4 regions of the Actinoplanes sp. NPDC049668 genome follow, and region 1 is predicted to be linked to each of the others. Evidence: riboswitches for the same ligand, from Rfam matches in the RefSeq annotation. Region 1 holds a riboswitch; each other region holds the start of a gene.
What was found. Region 1 has a riboswitch for cyclic di-AMP ahead of ACIBSW_RS26155 (hypothetical protein). Riboswitches for the same ligand answer to the same signal wherever they lie in the genome.

Region 1 (4,188 bases):
CCCGGTGCAGCAGTTCACCGATCACCTGAGCGGCTGGAAGCTGGCCCTGGTCCAGGCGAACCCGCTGCTGATCTTCATCGAGCTCATGCGGCACGCGCTGATGGAGGACGTCACGCTGGCGGCCCCGGCCCCGGTGCTCTGGCTCCAGGCGATCGGCTGGACCGTGCTGGTCGGACTCGGCGGCTACATCTACTTCTGGCGCGGAGAGAAGGGTTACGGCCGTGGCTGACGACTCCGGCACCGACCGGCGCGAACCGACGGTCATCGTCGACGACGCACACGTGGTCTACCGGGTGCACCAGGCCGCGACGGCCGGCACCGGCAGCCCGCTGGCGAGCTTCAAGCGGATCGTCACCGGCACCAAGCCGGCCACGCTGCGCGAGGTGCACGCGATCAAGGGCGTCAGCTTCGTCGCGTACAAGGGCGAGGCCATCGGCCTGATCGGCACCAACGGCTCCGGCAAGTCGACCCTGCTGCGCGCGATCGCCGGGCTGCTCCCGGTCGAGCGCGGCGCGATCTACGCGGCCGGGCAGCCGTCGCTGCTCGGCGTCAACGCGGCCCTGATGAACGACCTGCCCGGCGAGCGCAACGTCGTGCTCGGCTGCCTGGCGATGGGCATGTCACCGGCGGACGTGAAGTCCCAGGTGAAGGACATCATCGAGTTCTCCGGGATCAACGAGCGCGGCGACTTCAGCTCGCTGCCGATGCGCACCTACTCGTCTGGCATGTCGGCGCGGCTGCGGTTCTCGATCGCGGCGGCGAAGAAGCACGACGTGCTGCTGATCGACGAGGCGCTGGCCACCGGTGACGCGAAGTTCCGCCGGCGCAGCGAGCAGCGGGTCCGCGACCTGCGGGCCGAGGCCGGCACGGTCTTCCTGGTCAGCCACAGCGAGCAGTCGATCCGGGACACCTGCGAGCGCAGCATCTGGCTCGAGTCGGGGCTGATCCGGGCGGACGGCCCGACCGAGGACGTGCTGAAGGAGTACGAGGCCTACGTCAAGCGGTAGGCCCCGCACCCCTGCGGCCGGCTAGCGCATCGAGAGATGCACGTGGTTGGTGTGATCGCTCGAGGGGTCGCCGTTGCCCCTCGAGTACGCCTTCCAGCCGCTGCTGGGCAGCCAGATCCGCTTGAACCAGATCACGTAGAGCACGCCCAGCCCGCTGGCGTTGTCGATGAAGTAGTCCGCCAGCCGGTTGCCGTACGTCCTGCTGCTGCCCGTGGCGACGCCGCCGAAGCCGTTCTTGTCGGCGGCGTAGTCGCAGGCCCGGCCCTTCGGATGCTCGCCGCTGTTCTGCTGGCGGAAGCAGGCGACGAAGCGGGTGAAGCCGTCCTTCTTCGCCTCCTTCATCGCGTGCAGGGTGCGCGCCGTGATGCAGCCGGAGGTGGTCGGGTCGTTGACGCTGCAGGACTGGTTCGGCAGCGACCCGTCGGAGTTGCGCGGCGCGGCCGCGGCCCGCAGGTTGCTGCCGCCGCCGCTACTGCTCCCGCCGCTGCTGCTCCCGCCGCTGGATTCGGCGCCGCCGGACGACTCGTCGACGCCGTTCGCCGCGTTGGCCGCCTTGAGAGCGCCCTCCGCCTGCGCCTTGCGCTTGGCCATGATCTCGACCTGGCGCTGCTGATCGCGGATCTCGGCGTCGATCGCGGTCTTCGCCCGCTGCTGCCGGACCCTGGCGTCCTTGAGATCACGCACCGCGCGGTCCTGCTTGACGGCGACCGTCTCGAGGATCTCCGCGCGGTCCAGCATGCTGCCGGTGGAGTCGGCGCTGAGCAGGGCGGTCATCGGCCCGAGGCGCCCGACCCGGTACGACTGCTGGACTATGTCGTCCAGCGCCGCCTGCCGGGGGCCGAGCTCGGTGTCGATCTCCTTGAGCTTGGCGATCAACTGCTGCTGGCGCGCCTTGGAGCGGGCCAGGGCCTCCTTGGCCTCGACGAAGCCCTTGGACGCCGCCTCGAGCTGCTGGATCAGGGACTTGGAGCCACCCTCGCCGTCGTCGCCAGAGTCGCCCGGCGCGGCTAGCGGCCGGGGCACGGCGGAGGCGGGGGACGGGGCGGCCAGCGCCAGCCCCGAGGTGGCGACGAGCGCCGTCAGCACGGCCGCTAATCGTCGGCGGGCAGGTTTGAGCCTCAAGTGCTTTCCTTCCGTCGGCCGCCGACCGGGTTAGCTGACGGGTTCGGGACGGAAGCGATCCCTACCGGTCCGTGCCTGTGACGCGGACCCGATTCACCCCATTACTCGGTTGGTTCCCCGGCTCGTCTTGCGACGATTAGGCGGCGGTCTCCGCGGAGACCGTGACGAACACTACCCATCGATGCTAAGAATCGACAGGTGTCGCACTTAGGGCAACAATGCCGCCACTCGGGGTAATTTTTCCGCGAGAACAATGCAGTGACTCACACCGATGGCCGACCCGTCGTTAACGACCAGCGTCATTACATCGAAATGTAACGGAAAGTCGTTGCGGGGTAACGCTTTTATGGCCGTCGTGGACACTGGCAGACGGCCCGTTGTCGGGTAAGCTGGCCGCCGGTTACTGCCAAGGAAGGCACCGCCCCCAAGGTGCCGGCAGTCCACCGCCTAATCGCCGCGAGGCGAACCGGGGAACCACACGCAGTAGTGGGGTGAATCCACTTAACCGTGGTAGGGATTGCTTCCGTCCCGAACCCGTCAGCTAACCCGGTCGGCGGCCACGCGGAAGGATTCTGAATGACGGCAAGACCCCGCCGGTGGCTGGTACTCGCCCTGGCACCGCTCGTCGCGGTCACGATGCTTCTCGTGCCCGCCGCTCCGGCAAGCGCCGACCCGGACGACAAGAAGAAGACGACGACCGCCGACGACGGCGACGACGACCCACTCCTCAACGAAGTGCTCGACTCCACCGGACGCCGGTTCGTAGCGGCGAAGTCCGCGGTCAAGAAGTCGACCAAGACGCAGCTCGGCCTGGCGCTGCGGGTCAAGGAAGCCGAGGCCCGCCGGGACGCCATGCTTCCCGAGGTCGGCGCCGTCGCGGCACAGCAGTACCGCACCGGTGGCATCTCCACCATGGGCTTCCTGCTGAACACGGACGGCCCGGAGGGCTTCCTCAAGAAGGCGGTCTCCCTCGAGGAGATCAGCGCACTCAACGACGGCAAGCTGCACGCGCTCTACCAGGCCATCGACGCCGTCAACACGGCCAAGGCCCGCCTCGACCAGGAGGTCAAGGCCCAGCAGCAGAACCTCGCCGCGATGACCAAGCAGAAGCAGGCGGCGGAGAAGGCCCTGGCCAAGGTCGGCGGCAACACCGTGACCGGCGGTTTCGTGCTCGCCAATTCGCCGGTGGCCGCCGCGGCGCCGCGTAACTCCGACGGCGAGTTCAGCCCCGAGTCGTGCAGCGTGAACGACCCGACGACCAGCGGCTGCATCACCCCGCGGACCTTCCACATGTACAAGGAAGTAAAGAAGGCGAACTTCAAGCGGTTCGTCGGCTGCCACCGTAACGGCGGCCCGTTCGAGCACCCGAAGGGCCGGGCCTGCGACTGGTCGCTGCAGAAGAGCGGCTTCTCGCCCTGGCACAACCAGGACACCCGGGAGTACGGCAACAACCTGATGGCGTTCCTGGTGCGCAACGCCGACAAGCTAGGCATTCTGTACGTCATCTGGAACAGGCAGATCTGGTTCCCGGCGACGGGCTGGAAGTCATACTCCGGACCGAGCGATCACACGGACCACGTGCACGTGTCGATGCTCTGATCCCCGCGCGGAAGAAAGCCCCCGTCCTTTCGGACGGGGGCTTTCTCTTCTGCCGAGGCCGTCGGTCAGTTGCTGCCGCCGGTGGCCCGCCGGACCGGGGCACGACCGAACGGCTGGTTCGGCTGCGGGCCGGTCGGCGGCGCCGGCGGGATGGTCAGCACGACCGGCTTCACCTGGGTGATGGTGACCTCCTTGCCGTGGTGCAGGAGGTCCAGCCGGGCCGAGCCGCCGCCGTTGCGCAGCGAGTAGGTGACCTCATCGGCCGTCACCGCCACCCGCAGCCGCAGGCCGCGCCAGAGCAGCGAGAACTCCAGCGCGTTGATCCGGCTCGGCAGGCGCGGCGCGAACGACAGCTGCCCGCCCGAGTCCCGCATGCCGCCCAGTCCCGCCACCAGTGCGATCCAGGAGCCGGCGAGCGACGCCACGTGCACGCCGTCGCGGGCGTTCTGGTGCAGGTCGT
Region 2 (4,188 bases), on a different contig from region 1:
GCCCACCATGATCGCCCCGGCCAGGGTGTGCGGGAACGCGGCCAGGTTGACCTTGTTGAGCAGCAGCGCGCCGAAGTCGTCGAGGCGGGCCCGCCCGGTGACCGGGTCCAGGGAGTAGGCGACCGGGTTCTGCATGAACGAGTTCGCGGCCAGGATGATGAACGCGGACAGCACCGTGCCCACGGCGACGACCACGATCGTCGCCGCGTGCAGCCGCCGCGGCAGCCGGTCCCAGCCGAAGTACCACAGGGCCAGGAACGTCGCCTCGAGGAAGAACGCGAGCATGCCCTCGACGGCGAGCGTCGGGCCGAACACGTCGCCGTAGAAGCGGGCGAAGTTGCTCCACGCCATGCCGAACTGGAACTCCTGCACGAGCCCGGTGACGACGCCGACGGCGAACGTGACGATGAGCAGCCCGCCGACGAACTTGGTGAGCCGCAGGTAGTTCTCCCGGCCGGTGCGCAGCCAGGCGATCTCCAGCCCGGCGGCGGCGCAGGCCAGGCTGATCGACAGCGGCACGAAGAAGTAGTGGTAGATCGTCACCACCGCGAACTGCAGGCGGGTCAGGTCGAGCACATCCATGGGCCATCCCCTTCTACGACGATGCGTAGTAGATACTACGTGACGTAGTACGACGCTCTGCAGTAGAGTGGTCCGCATGGCATTGGGGGACCTCGAGCGCGAGGTCATGGCGCAGTTGTGGGACGCCGAGGAGCCGCTGACCGTGCGGCAGGTGCACGACCGGCTGAGCCGCGACCGCGACCTGGCGTACACGACGGTGATGACCGTGCTGGACCGGCTCGCCAAGAAGGGCGTCGTGCTGCAGCAGCGCGCCGACCGCGCCTACCGCTACGCGCCCGCGCAGAGCCGCGAGGAGATGACGGCCGCCCTGATGCTCGACGCGCTCAGCGCCGCGCCCGACGGCGTCCGCGACGCGGCCCTGGCGCACTTCGTCGGCCGGATCGACCCGTCCGCGCTTACCGCCGCGATCGAGGCGGCGCGGAAGGGCCCGGGCGCCGTGTGACCGCGCTGCTGCTCGGCGCGCTCGGGCTGACCCTGTCCCTCGCCGTTCCGGGCGTCCTGGCGAGCGCCCGCTGGCCCGACCGGGCGCCGGCCGCCGCGGTGCTGCTCTGGCAGAGCGTCACCCTCGCCGGGGTGCTCTGCGCGCTCGGCGTGGTGCTGGCCGGCCCGCAGGAGCTGGTCGGCGCGCTGGGCTCGGGCCGGATGGCGGGCGCCGCGGCGCTGATCGGCGCCCTCGCCGTCGCCGCGCTGATCATCCTGCGGCTGCTGGTCTCGCTGGTCCGGGTCGCCACCCGGGCGCGGGCCCGCCGGGCCCGGCACCGGATGCTGGTCGACCTGCTCGACACGGCCGAGCGCCACGGCGAGCTGCCGGCCGAGGTGCCCGACGGGCTGCGGGTGCTGCACGGGCCGCTGCCGTTCGCGTACTGCCTGCCGGGGCGCTCGTCGCGGGTGGTGCTCAGCAGCGGCGCGCTCCAAGTCCTGGACGCCGCGCAGGTGGGCGTGGTCATCGCGCACGAGCAGGCGCACCTGCGGCACCGCCACGACGTGGTGATGGAGTCGTTCACCGCGTTCTACGCCTCGGTGCCCCGCCCGCTGCGCAGCCGCGCGCCGCTTGACGCCGTACACCTGCTGTTGGAGATGGTCGCGGACGACGCGGCCCGGCGGCGCGGCGGCGCGGCCGCGCTGCGCACGGCCCTCGCGCTGCTCGGCGACGCGGTCGGCCCGGACGCGCCGGCCGACGCCGGCGGCGCCGAGGCCGAGCGCCGGCGCCGGATGGACCGGCTGGCCGGCGCCGACCCGCGGTCCGCCGGCCTGACCGTCGCGGCGGCCGGCGCGGCGGCCGGACTGCTGGTGTTACCGACAGTGATCGTGGTGTTGCCCTGGCTCGACCGTGCCCTCTCCGCGTGGCCCCTTTAAGTCTCCATTAATTACTGAGGGTCACTGGGCGTTATGCGGTGTGTGCCCTGGAAATGCCGGGTTCTCATACCCATTGATCGGGAGTACCGTGGTGCCGGCTCGGCAGTCCCCCCTCGTCCGAACCCCCGGGCGAACTGACGGGCCACCGCCTAATCGTGTTTCACGAGCCGGGGACCCAGGAAACCGGGGTCAAGCCACAGCTACATCGTGGCCGGGCGTGCTTCCCGCCCGAACCCGTCAGCTAACCCGGTCGGCGGATGAGGGAAGAAAGGACACTGCACCTACGTGAAACGGATTGAGGCGCGCCGCGCCGCAATTCTGCGCAGCGTCGCGTGCGCCGTCGCCGCGGTCGGGATTCTTCTCGCGCCCGGCGTGGCACATGCGGTGCCGTCACCGTCGAGCATCGAAAAGCAGATCGACGAGCAGTGGAACAAGCTGGAACCGGTCATCGAGCAGTACAACAACGTGCACAACCAGCTGCTCAAGAACCGGGCACAGCTCAAGAAGATCGACAAGCGGCTCGCTCCGCTGGAGCTGCAGGTCAATCTCGCCATGTCGCAGGTGGGCGCCATGGCGGGGCAGGCCTACATGCAGGGTTCGCCCAACGCCTTGAACGCCATGATCGTCAGTGGCTCGCCGACCGGCCTGACCGAGAAGCTCACGTTCCTCGACCAGCTCGGCCGGCACCAGCGCGAGTCGGTCGCGGACGTGTCGAAGCTGCGGGACAAGCTCTCGGCCGACCGTCGTGATCTGGACACCCTGACCTCTGCTGTCGCGGCCCGCGACAAGCTGCTCGGGCAGCAGAAGAAGGACATCCAGAAGAAGGTCGACGCCCTGCAGAAACTGCGGATCAGGGCGTACGGCGCGAGCGGCGGCGCCGACGGTCCGCTCAAGACGGGGCCGTGTCCCGTCGACTACACCAACGACAAGGGCGGCCGGGCGGCGCAGAAGGCGTGCGACCTCATCGGCAAGCCCTACGTCTTCGGTGCCGAGGGCCCGAGCGGTTACGACTGCTCCGGCCTGACCAAGGTGGCGTGGGCGGCCGTCGGGGTACACCTGGAGCACTACACAGGTGACCAGATCAGGGAGGGCAGGTCGGTCAGCCGCAGCGAAATTCAGCCGGGCGACCTGGTCTTCTACGGCAGTCCCGTGCACCACGTGGGCATCTATGTTGGCGGCAACACCATGGTTCACGCGCCACACACCGGTGACCATGTACGCATGGCCTCGATCGACCGCGGCGGTGCCATCACCGGCATCCGCAGACCGGCCTGACCGGGGCAGCAGCACACGGAGAAAGCCGCCACACTCGTGGCGGCTTTTTCTCTGTACCAGAATGATCAGATGTTTCCCGCCGCCTTCACCCGCAACGTGGCCAACAGCTGGGGCGATGCCGGCCGTGACTGGCTGGCCGGCCTGCCGGCGCTGGTCGACGCCGTCGCCCGCGACTGGCGGCTCAGCGTCGGCGCGCCGTACCCGCTGAGCTTCAACTGGGTGGCGCCGGTGCGCCGGGCCGACGGCTCGCCGGCGGTGCTCAAGCTCGGCGTGCCGACGGCGCCGGACCTGGCCGCCGAGGCCGCCGCGCTGTCGTTCTTCGCCGGCGCGGGCGCGGCCGCGCTGCTGGACCACGACGCGGACCGCGGCGCGCTGCTGCTGGAGCGGGTCGAGCCCGGGCGCACGCTGCGCACCCTGGTGCGCGACCACGACGAGCGGGCGACCGCCGTCCTGATCGCGGTGATGCGGCGCCTGCACCGGCCCGCGCCGACCGGCCTGGCCTGCCACGAACTCGCCGGCTACGGCGACGCCTTCGCCGCGCACCTGCGCCGCTACCCGGGCGACGACCCGATCCCGCGGCGCTTGGTCGAGCGGGCCGCCGGGCTCTTCGCCGAGCTGTGCGCCTCCGCGCCGCGGCGGGTCGTCCTGCACGGCGACCTGCACCACGAGAACGTGCTGGCCGGCACCCGGGAGCCGTGGCTGGCCATCGACCCGCACGGCGTGCTCGGCGATCCCGGCTACGAGGTCGGCGCGTCGCTCTACAACCCGTTCGACGGCGACGAGCCCGTGCTCGACCTGCTGCCGGCCCGGGTCGAGCAGTTCGCGGACGGCCTCGGCATGCCGCTCGAGCGGGTGGTCGCGTGGGGTTTCGTGCAGGCCGTGCTCTCGGAGGTCTGGTCCTCCGAGGGCGGGCCGGCGGCGCCCGGCCAGGGGCTCGAGGTGGCGCTCAGCCTTCGCCCGCGGCTGAGCTGACCA
Region 3 (4,188 bases), on a different contig from region 1:
ACCACGACTCACGGCGCGGGTCTGGCCGACAGGATTTCCCGGGGTGCCGGAGGCCGGCGGAACGCGATGCGAGGCGAGCCGCCCGGAGCTCCGTTGCGGGGCTGACATTTGCCCGATATTGCCATGCGCATCGGCGAACACGAAAGTCGTGTCCACTACCGAGTGCCCATCGGGGCGGTACGGTCCGCCCTCCCGCGGCGCACCGGGAGCGGATCCGAGCCGCTCGCCGCGGCCGCGCGAGGGCGGACGCGGGGCGCCCCGGCGGCGGCTTCCCGGCGTCGCGGCGGCGCGCTGATCGGCATGGTCGTGGGCCATGGAGATCAACTACCCGAAATCCGGCCGTACCGAACCCCGCGCGGAAAACAAATGCGCCGCCCCCGGAACCCAGGAGCGGCGCAGATGAAGATGTCGGTGCGCAGGTCGCCTCTCGGCGAAAGGCTCAACGCGGCTCCAGCCGAACGGTATTCCGCGAAGGCAAAGGGTGAGGCCCGGGGACACTGATCGCACCGACATCCAACCCAACCGTCGGCGGGGTGCGGTGATTCCGGTAGCCGTTGTGACCCAGACCACACCCGCGACGACTCCCTCAGAAGTCCTGGGTGAGCCGGGACGGATCGATCTCACGGCCGGGATGCCGGGCCAGGTACTCGGTCTCGAGCTCGGCCGTGCGCCGCAGATGCGTCGCCAGCGCCGCCTCAGGTGCGTGCCGCAGCGCGTCGAGCCGGGTCCGGTGCAGGCTGGCCAGCTCCCGCAGCAGGTCGTCGTCCGCCAGGCCCGCGGGATCGATGCCGGTCTCGAAGACGACGGGCGCGTCGTCGTCGGGGCCGAGCCGGGTGTCCGTCATGACGCCACCTGCCTTGATTCGCGGAACGTGCCTACGCAACCCGGTTGCCCGATCATCATGCCGCCAAACCCGCGCCGGTACGCTGAGCGACATGAGGAGGCTGTGGACCCCCGCGTGGATCGCGCGCCACGCCCTCGCCCTGGTGCTCGTCGCCGGATTCCTGGGCCTGGGCTGGTGGCAGTTCAGCCGGGCCACCGGCGGCAACGCGATCAGCTGGGGCTACACCTTCGAATGGCCGGTGTTCGCCGCGTTCGTCGTCTTCCTGTGGTTCCGCGAGGTCCAGCAGGAGCGCCGCGCGGGCCGCGCGGCGGCGCAGGACGCGCCGGAGCCGAAGCCGGACGCGCAGGGCGAGCAGCCGGTCACGGTGCGCCGCCCGGTCCGGGTTCCGGTGGCCGGGGCGGCACCCGCCGACGACGACCCCGAGCTGGCGGCGTACAACGAGTACCTGAGCTGGCTGGCCGCACACCCCGGTGCCCGGCCCGGCGACTATCCCGGACGCCGCACCAAGACCAGTTGAACCAAAGGACGTGGATCGTGCAGGGAGCCCTCACCCGCTACCGGATCATCGCCTGGATCGTCGGCGTGGTCCTGATCGTGCTCGTCGTGATCGGCATGCCGCTGAAGTACATCGGCGACGACGACACGGTGGTCGCCGCCGTCGGGCCGTTCCACGGCTTCCTGTACATGCTCTACCTGGCCGCCACGTTCGACCTGAGCCGCCGCGTGGGGTGGCCGCTGCGGCGGATGCTGCTCGTGATGCTGGCCGGCACGGTCCCGTTCTTCTCGTTCTGGGCCGAACGGGTCGTCACGCACAAGTGGGCCGTCGAGGGTGTTGAAGCCCCACCGGTCATGGCAGAGTAGGTAAAAGTCACTCTGCGAATCGGCCTTGTCGCCGCCCGCTATCCGGATCATTCCGATGTTTGTGATCATTGGCGCAAGTCACTCTTCTGGCTCTTGTGTTAATGCCGCGCGCCGATAAGTTAATGCGGTTGGTCCGGTCCGCAGCCACTCCCCTCGGTGGCGCCGGCCAGCGCCGTCGAATCCTCGTCGGCGGAAATGGGACGGCCCCGATCCCCCAGGGTCACCGCTTCCGCCACGACGAACCGGGGAACCACCGAGCAGCATCGGGGTGAATCCGCGCAAGCGGTAGGGCCTTCTTCCCGCCCGAATCCGTCAGCTAACCCGGTAGGCGGCCAAGCGGAAGAAAGGCCACGTACCGTTGCCACACGCCCGAACCAGGCTCCGCGCGCTGGCGGTCGCCGTCCTGGCGATCGCGATCACCGGCACCTCCGCGACCGCGGCTCACGCGGAACCGTCGAAGGCCGAGCTGACCAAGAAGATCGACAAGGCGTCCGACCAGCTCGAGGACGTCGTCGAGTCGTACAACAAGATGAAGATCAGCCTGAAGAAGACCAAGGCTGACGAGAAGCAGCTCATCGCGTCGCTCGGGCCCGCCAAGGTGGCCCTGGTGACGGCGAACGCGCAGATGAAGTCCATCGCGTCGTCGGCCTACAAGATCGGCAACGTCGGCACGATGAACGTCATGCTCGAAGGCAGCGACGACCTCATCGCCCGGATGAGCATCCTCGAGCAGATCTCCCGTAGCCGCAGCCGGGACGTCGCGAAGTACACCGACGCGACGCAGAACTTCACCGAGCGGCAGACGGCCCTCAAGGCGACCCAGGACAAGCAGGCCGCCGAGTTGAAGGAGCTGTCGGACCGCCAGAAGAAGATCGAGGGCGACCTCAAGAAGCTCTACGCGATGCGCACCGCCGCGTTCGGCTCGGCGACCGAGTCCGGCAGCAGGTACACGGGACCCATCCCGAACATCGCGGGCTCGGCCGGCAAGGCGGTGACGTTCGCCTTCAACGCCATCGGCGTGATGTACGACTACGGCGCCGACGGCCCGAACGGCTACGACTGCTCCGGCCTGACCTCCGCCGCCTGGCGGGCGGCCGGCAAGTCGCTGCCGCACAACGCCGCGGCGCAGTACAGCGCGACCGCCAGGATCAGCAAGTCCGACCTCAAGGCGGGCGACCTGGTCTTCTACCGCAGCAACGGCCACGTCGGCATCTACGTCGGCGGCGGCCAGATCATCGACGCCTCCCGAGCGGGCCAGCCCGTGAAGAAGCGGTCGATCAACATCATGACCCCGAACGGCTACGGCCGGGTCACCTGAGCGGGTCAGGAACAGCGAAAGGCCGGCGCCCCCTCGGGGGTGCCGGCCTTCTTCGTGATCGTGGGCTGGTGTCGCCTTCGGTTACGCGGCCTGCAGGCCCTCGGCCCGGGCCAGCTCGCGCAGCCGGCCGAGCGCCTGGATCTCGAGCTGGCGGATCCGCTCGCGGGAGAGCGAGAAGCGCGACGCCACCTCGGTCAGCGAGTGCTCGCGGCCGTCCTCGAGGCCGTACCGGGCGCGCATGATGCCCGCCGACCGGTCGTCGAGGTGGTTCAGCAGGCCCTCGATGCGCTGACGCTCCAGCGCGGTCAGGACGATCTCCTCCGGCGACGGAGCGTCGCTGTCGGCGACGAGGTCGCCGAGGTTCGTGTCGCCGTCGTCGCCCACCGGGGTGTCCAGCGACACGGTGTCCTGGGCCCAGCGGGTCAGCTCGGTGACGCGCTCGACCGTCACGCCCAGCGCGGCGGCGACCTGCGCCGGCTCCGGGTCGGCGCCGAGCTCGCGGACGAGCTGGCGGGTGACGTTGCGCATCCGGTTGACGTCCTCGACCAGGTGCACGGGCAGGCGCACGGTGCGCTCCTGCTGGGCGATCGCCCGGCTGATCGCCTGGCGGACCCACCACGTGGCGTAGGTCGAGAACTTGTAGCCGCGCTCGTAGTCGAACTTCTCGACGGCGCGGACGAGGCCGGTGTTGCCCTCCTGGATGAGGTCCAGCATCGGCATGCCCGAGCGCACGTAGCGACGCGCGATCGACACGACGAGTCGCAGGTTCGCGCGGATGAAGAGATCCTTCGCCCGCTTACCCTCGGTGGCCAGTCGCTCCAGTTCCTCCCGGCTCACGCCGCGACGGAGCTCGCCGCTGTCGAGCAGGTGCTCGGCGTAGAGCCCGGCCTCGATTGCCTTGGAGAGGTCGACCTCCCGGGCAGCATCCAACAGCGGCGTCCGGGAGATCTCGTGCAGGTAGACTCCGACGAGGTCGCGCTCCTCGGCGACCTGGTCGGTCCGCATCACGGTGTTCTTCTCCACGTTGCCCACGGTCCCCTCGTTGCCTTCACTAACCCTGTTACGGGCAATACCTGCGTCCATCAGCCTTCCCCGTAACGTCCGCTGCTCGTGCTTTGCGGTGCGGACACCTACATGAACAGAAGACGGCGTGTACTGATTCCGG
Region 4 (4,188 bases), on a different contig from region 1:
GCTCTCAGTTGACACGGTCCAACTCCGCTCGGATGTCCTGGAACGCGGTGTAGTTCGCGATCACCTCGAGGCGGCCCGGCGGGCTGGCCCGTACCGCCTCGTCGAAGGTATGCACGTGCCGGAAGGCCACATCGTTCACTTCCAGTCGCACGGCGAGGTCGTAGGCGCGGTCGCCGGTGATCAGGACCTGCCGCCCGCGCAGCGGGGAGAAGTCGACGTCGTACAGCCACGACGTGTCGAAGCCGTCGGGGTCGCGGGCGTTGATGGAGAGCAGCGTCGGCGCCACCTCGGCCATGTCGAACGCCTCCAGCCAGCTGGCCGGGTTCTTGGCCAGCAGCAGCCGGATGTTGCGCCCGTCGCGGTCGACCTGCGCGTAGCGGCCGGCCACCGAGGCGACGCCGGCGAGCCGGGGCGCGGCCTCTATCGGCCGGATGCCGAACTCGGCGGCGACGGCCAGCGCGGTGGCCGCGTTGCCGAGGTTGACCTTGCCCGGTAGCTGCAGCTTGACCAGGTGCCAGTCGCCCCGGGGGTCGACGACGCCGTCGTCCTCGACGGTCCACTGCGCCCGGGGGCGGCGCAGCGGGCAGCCGGTGCACCACCAGTCGCCGTTGGCGCGCTCGATGGACGAGCCGCACTCGGGGCAGACGAACGAGTCGTCGAGCCACCGCTGTCCGGCGCTGAACCACACGACGTGCTGCGTGTCGATCGCGGCCCAGACGACCATCGGGTCGTCGGCGTTGGCGACCACGTGCACGTCGGGGTGGGCGGCCAGGGCCGTGCGCCACATCTGCGCCATCATCGCCACCTCCTTCGCCCGGTCGAGCTGGTCGCGGGACAGGTTCAGCAAGGCGACCACACGCGGGGTGGTCTCGTCGATCACCCGGGCGAGGTAGTGCTCGTCGACCTCGAGCACCGCGAACGGGGTCGCGCCGGCCTTGGCCAGGGCCGAGGTGTGCCCGGTCGGCATGTTGGCGCCGAACGAGTTGGTGGCGACCGGGCCGAGCACGCCGACCGCGGCCGCGGCGAACCGCGTCGTGGTCGTCTTGCCGTTGGTGCCCGACACCAGCGCGATCGCGCGGCCGGCGGCCAGGTTTCTGAGCAGGTCAGGATCGATCTTGAGACCGATCCACCCGCCGATCACCGAGCCGTCACCGCGTCCCGCGGCGCGTGAGAGCGCCGCAGCGGTTCGCGACACCGAAGTCGCGACCTTGGCCCGTAGGGGCAATTTCCCGTCCGTCACGGCGACGAGGGTACCGGAAACGGACACTACGTCGAGTGGCCCCGGGGCCCGCGGCCTGCGGTGGACCGGGGTCGGCCGAACGGATGATCTCTACCCCGCCGCTCGGTGCCGCGTTTGGGCCGGTGGGGGCGTTTAGGCCGACATTCTCCCGATCTTGGCGACGTCCATGATCCACCGAGGTGCGGCTTTTTATGTGTCGTGTTTCACCCGTAACCTTCGGCGCTGGGTAAGTGATCCACTACGCCTCGTGTCGGCATTTGTCACGGCGCGGTTACAAACCGGACAGCTTCAGATGTGCCAAATACTCTGAGTGACCAATTGGGCCCCGACGGTCCCGGCGGAAATCGGGTAGCAAGGTTGGGCCGGTGAGCATCCGCTCGCCGTTCGTGTCGCATCGGACCACGCCGAGCCCTGCCCCGGTCCGGGCGGCATGACCACTGAGGTAGCTACAACCAACACAGGCATACGGGGGCAGGGACGGGGGACCCAGATTCGGTCCATCCGGCGGTCACGTCGCTTCGGCGGCGCGTACCGCCCGGACCTTGGGGTGAAGTCGTTAGCGCGACCGGGCAACCTTCCCGCCCGAACCCGACAGCTAACCTCGCAGGCGTGCCGGAGGGATATCTCTACCGTGCACGAACGCAGTTCGAGCCGGAACCGCCGCATGGCTGGAACCGGCACCATCGCACTGTCCCTGGGTCTCTGCCTCTGTGCCGGCCAGCTGGTCGCCACACCGGCGGCGACCGCCGCTCCCGCCGCCGAGGCGGCGTCCGCGGCATCGGTGATCAAGCCGAAGATCTCGAACTCCGCGGCCCGCTCCGTCGCGTGGGGCAAGAAGATCAAGGTCACCGCCAAGGTCATCGACCCGAAGACCGGCAAGGTCGTCACCAAGGGCTCGGTCCGCCTGCAGGCCAAGCGGAACGGCAAGTGGAGCACCTGGGTGACCCGCAAGCTGTCCGCCAAGGGCACGGTGACCCTGTCCGCGGAGCCGCACATCACCGGCTACTTCCGGACGCAGTACACCGGCGCCGCCGGCATCAAGTCGGTGACCAGCCCGGGCATCAAGGTCACCGTGCGCAGCAGCGGCGCGAAGGTCCTCGCCGAGGCGAGGAAGCACAAGGGCGCGCTCTACAAGTTCGGCGCCTCGGGTCCCAAGCGCTTCGACTGCTCGGGCTACACCCAGTACGTCTTCCGCAAGACGACGGGCAAGAAGCTCCCGCACAAGGCGAACGCCCAGCAGAAGTACGGCAAGAAGATCAGCAAGAGCAACCGGCGGGTCGGCGACCTGATCGTGTTCCGGTCGGGCTCGTACGGCACGCACGCCGGCATCTACGCGGGCAACGGCTACATGTGGGACTCGCCGCACTCGGGCGCCCGGGTGGGCAAGCACAAGATCTGGGGCAAGAACTACGTCGTTCGGCGCCTCGTCGCCGCCTGACGCTAGTAAGTACAGTGCCGCAGAGTTAAGAAGCAGTAGGACAGTTCAGTGGGGCGCGACCCGGTTCGGGTCGCGCCCCACTGTCGTGCACGCTCCACTTTCTCCTCCACTTTGCTCCACGCGCCGGTGCCTAACGGCGGTGAAAGCCCGATTTCGGGGGACTTTCATGCCCGCGTGGGCGGCATGTCGGAAAGTGGACCATGGCGCGGACGCCGATCTCCTCCACCTCGGCTCCACCGGCTCTGACGTGCGCATTCACTTGCGAATCTGACTCGCAGGCCGCGTCATTCCGGTTGCGGGTGGAGGGAAGTGGAGTAGAGTGGAGCGCAGTGGCAGGGCCTGAGGAGCTGACTCCGAAGGGGTTGCCGGCCCAGACGACAGGCGGTCCGCGAAACCGCCCAGGGGCAGGGGGTTGGGCCGATGTTTCTCGGCACGCACACCCCGCGCCTCGACGACAAGGGACGGCTGATCCTTCCGGCGAGGTTCCGCGACGAGCTGGCGGGAGGTGTCGTGATCACCAAGGGGCAGGAGCGTTGCCTTTACGTCTTCCCGATGCCTGAGTTCCAGCGCATCGCGGGCCAGCTGCGTGAGGCACCGGTCACCAACAAGGCGGCCCGGGCCTACAGCCGGGTGTTCTTCGCCAGTGCGCACGACGAGATCCCCGACAAGCAGGGCCGGGTCACCATCCCGGCGCACCTGCGGGGGTATGCGGCGCTCGACCGCGAGTTGGTCGTGATCGGCGCGAGCACGCGGGTGGAGATCTGGGACAAGCAGTCCTGGGAGCAGTACCTCTCGGCGAGCGAGGACGAGTTCGCCGACATCGAGGAGGGGGTGCTGCCCGGCGGACTGTGAGGCGTGGCACCTGTGGGCCGCCGACACGGTCCGGACGTCGCCTCGGCCGTACTGCGAGATCTCCAGCCGCTCCCGCTCCTGGCGCCTCTTCCCCGGCGCCAGGCGTGTGTCCGGTCGGGCGCGCCCGAAGGCAACGGGCACGAGCGGATGGGGATCTGGCGGTACGGACGGACGACCGGGCACGTAGGCGCCGAACGCCCCGGTTGGGGCGGCCGGTATCGGGTTAGGCCGGGTGAGCGCGGAAAGAGCGGGCAATGGGGGTCGTCATGGGGGAGCTTCGCGGCACGCACGTGCCGGTGCTGCTCGAGCGCTGCCTCGAGCTGCTCGCCCCGGCCCTCGGCCTTCCGGGCGCGGTGCACGTCGACTTCACGCTGGGCCTGGGCGGGCACGCCGAGGCGGTGCTGGAGCGCCACCCCGACGTGGTCCTCATCGGACTCGACCGGGACACCGAGGCGCTCGCGCACTCCCGGCACCGGCTGGCCCGCTTCGGCGACCGGGTGCACTTCGTACACGCGGTCTACGACGAGCTGCCCGAGGTGCTCGCCAGGCTCGGCCGGCCGGCGTTCCACAGTGGGCTGTTCGATCTCGGCGTCTCCTCGCTGCAGCTCGACGAGCCGGACCGGGGCTTCGCCTACTCGCGGGACGCGCCGCTGGACAT

Region 2: another riboswitch for cyclic di-AMP. It lies ahead of ACIBSW_RS35735 (C40 family peptidase); the one in region 1 lies ahead of ACIBSW_RS26155 (hypothetical protein).
Region 3: another riboswitch for cyclic di-AMP. It lies ahead of ACIBSW_RS31385 (NlpC/P60 family protein); the one in region 1 lies ahead of ACIBSW_RS26155 (hypothetical protein).
Region 4: another riboswitch for cyclic di-AMP. It lies ahead of ACIBSW_RS14985 (C40 family peptidase); the one in region 1 lies ahead of ACIBSW_RS26155 (hypothetical protein).

Annotation. Positions count from the first base shown of each region.
Region 1 covers NZ_JBITLR010000006.1:327,550-331,737, reverse strand. Annotated here, with positions in the region: gene ACIBSW_RS26165 (ABC transporter permease) at 1-229, shown strand, start outside; gene ACIBSW_RS26160 (ABC transporter ATP-binding protein) at 222-1,007, shown strand; gene ACIBSW_RS26155 (hypothetical protein) at 1,029-2,093, opposite strand; cyclic di-AMP (ydaO/yuaA leader) riboswitch at 2,133-2,282, opposite strand; cyclic di-AMP (ydaO/yuaA leader) riboswitch at 2,564-2,702, shown strand; gene ACIBSW_RS26150 (hypothetical protein) at 2,706-3,728, shown strand; gene ACIBSW_RS26145 (glycoside hydrolase family 65 protein) at 3,794-4,188, opposite strand, start outside.
Region 2 covers NZ_JBITLR010000009.1:491,390-495,577, forward strand. Annotated here, with positions in the region: gene ACIBSW_RS35720 (cytochrome ubiquinol oxidase subunit I) at 1-582, opposite strand, end outside; gene ACIBSW_RS35725 (BlaI/MecI/CopY family transcriptional regulator) at 659-1,024, shown strand; gene ACIBSW_RS35730 (M48 family metalloprotease) at 1,021-1,938, shown strand; cyclic di-AMP (ydaO/yuaA leader) riboswitch at 2,075-2,209, shown strand; gene ACIBSW_RS35735 (C40 family peptidase) at 2,224-3,213, shown strand; gene ACIBSW_RS35740 (aminoglycoside phosphotransferase family protein) at 3,283-4,185, shown strand; gene ACIBSW_RS35745 (MarR family winged helix-turn-helix transcriptional regulator) at 4,160-4,188, opposite strand, start outside.
Region 3 covers NZ_JBITLR010000008.1:94,941-99,128, forward strand. Annotated here, with positions in the region: gene ACIBSW_RS31365 (ANTAR domain-containing protein) at 1-12, opposite strand, end outside; gene ACIBSW_RS31370 (DUF6158 family protein) at 587-844, opposite strand; gene ACIBSW_RS31375 (hypothetical protein) at 936-1,361, shown strand; gene ACIBSW_RS31380 (DUF3817 domain-containing protein) at 1,379-1,705, shown strand; cyclic di-AMP (ydaO/yuaA leader) riboswitch at 1,926-2,051, shown strand; gene ACIBSW_RS31385 (NlpC/P60 family protein) at 2,064-3,023, shown strand; gene ACIBSW_RS31390 (sigma-70 family RNA polymerase sigma factor) at 3,105-4,106, opposite strand.
Region 4 covers NZ_JBITLR010000003.1:497,080-501,267, forward strand. Annotated here, with positions in the region: gene ACIBSW_RS14975 (glutamine amidotransferase) at 1-15, opposite strand, end outside; gene ACIBSW_RS14980 (MurT ligase domain-containing protein) at 5-1,225, opposite strand; cyclic di-AMP (ydaO/yuaA leader) riboswitch at 1,675-1,865, shown strand; gene ACIBSW_RS14985 (C40 family peptidase) at 1,905-2,678, shown strand; gene mraZ (division/cell wall cluster transcriptional repressor MraZ) at 3,099-3,530, shown strand; gene rsmH (16S rRNA (cytosine(1402)-N(4))-methyltransferase RsmH) at 3,785-4,188, shown strand, end outside.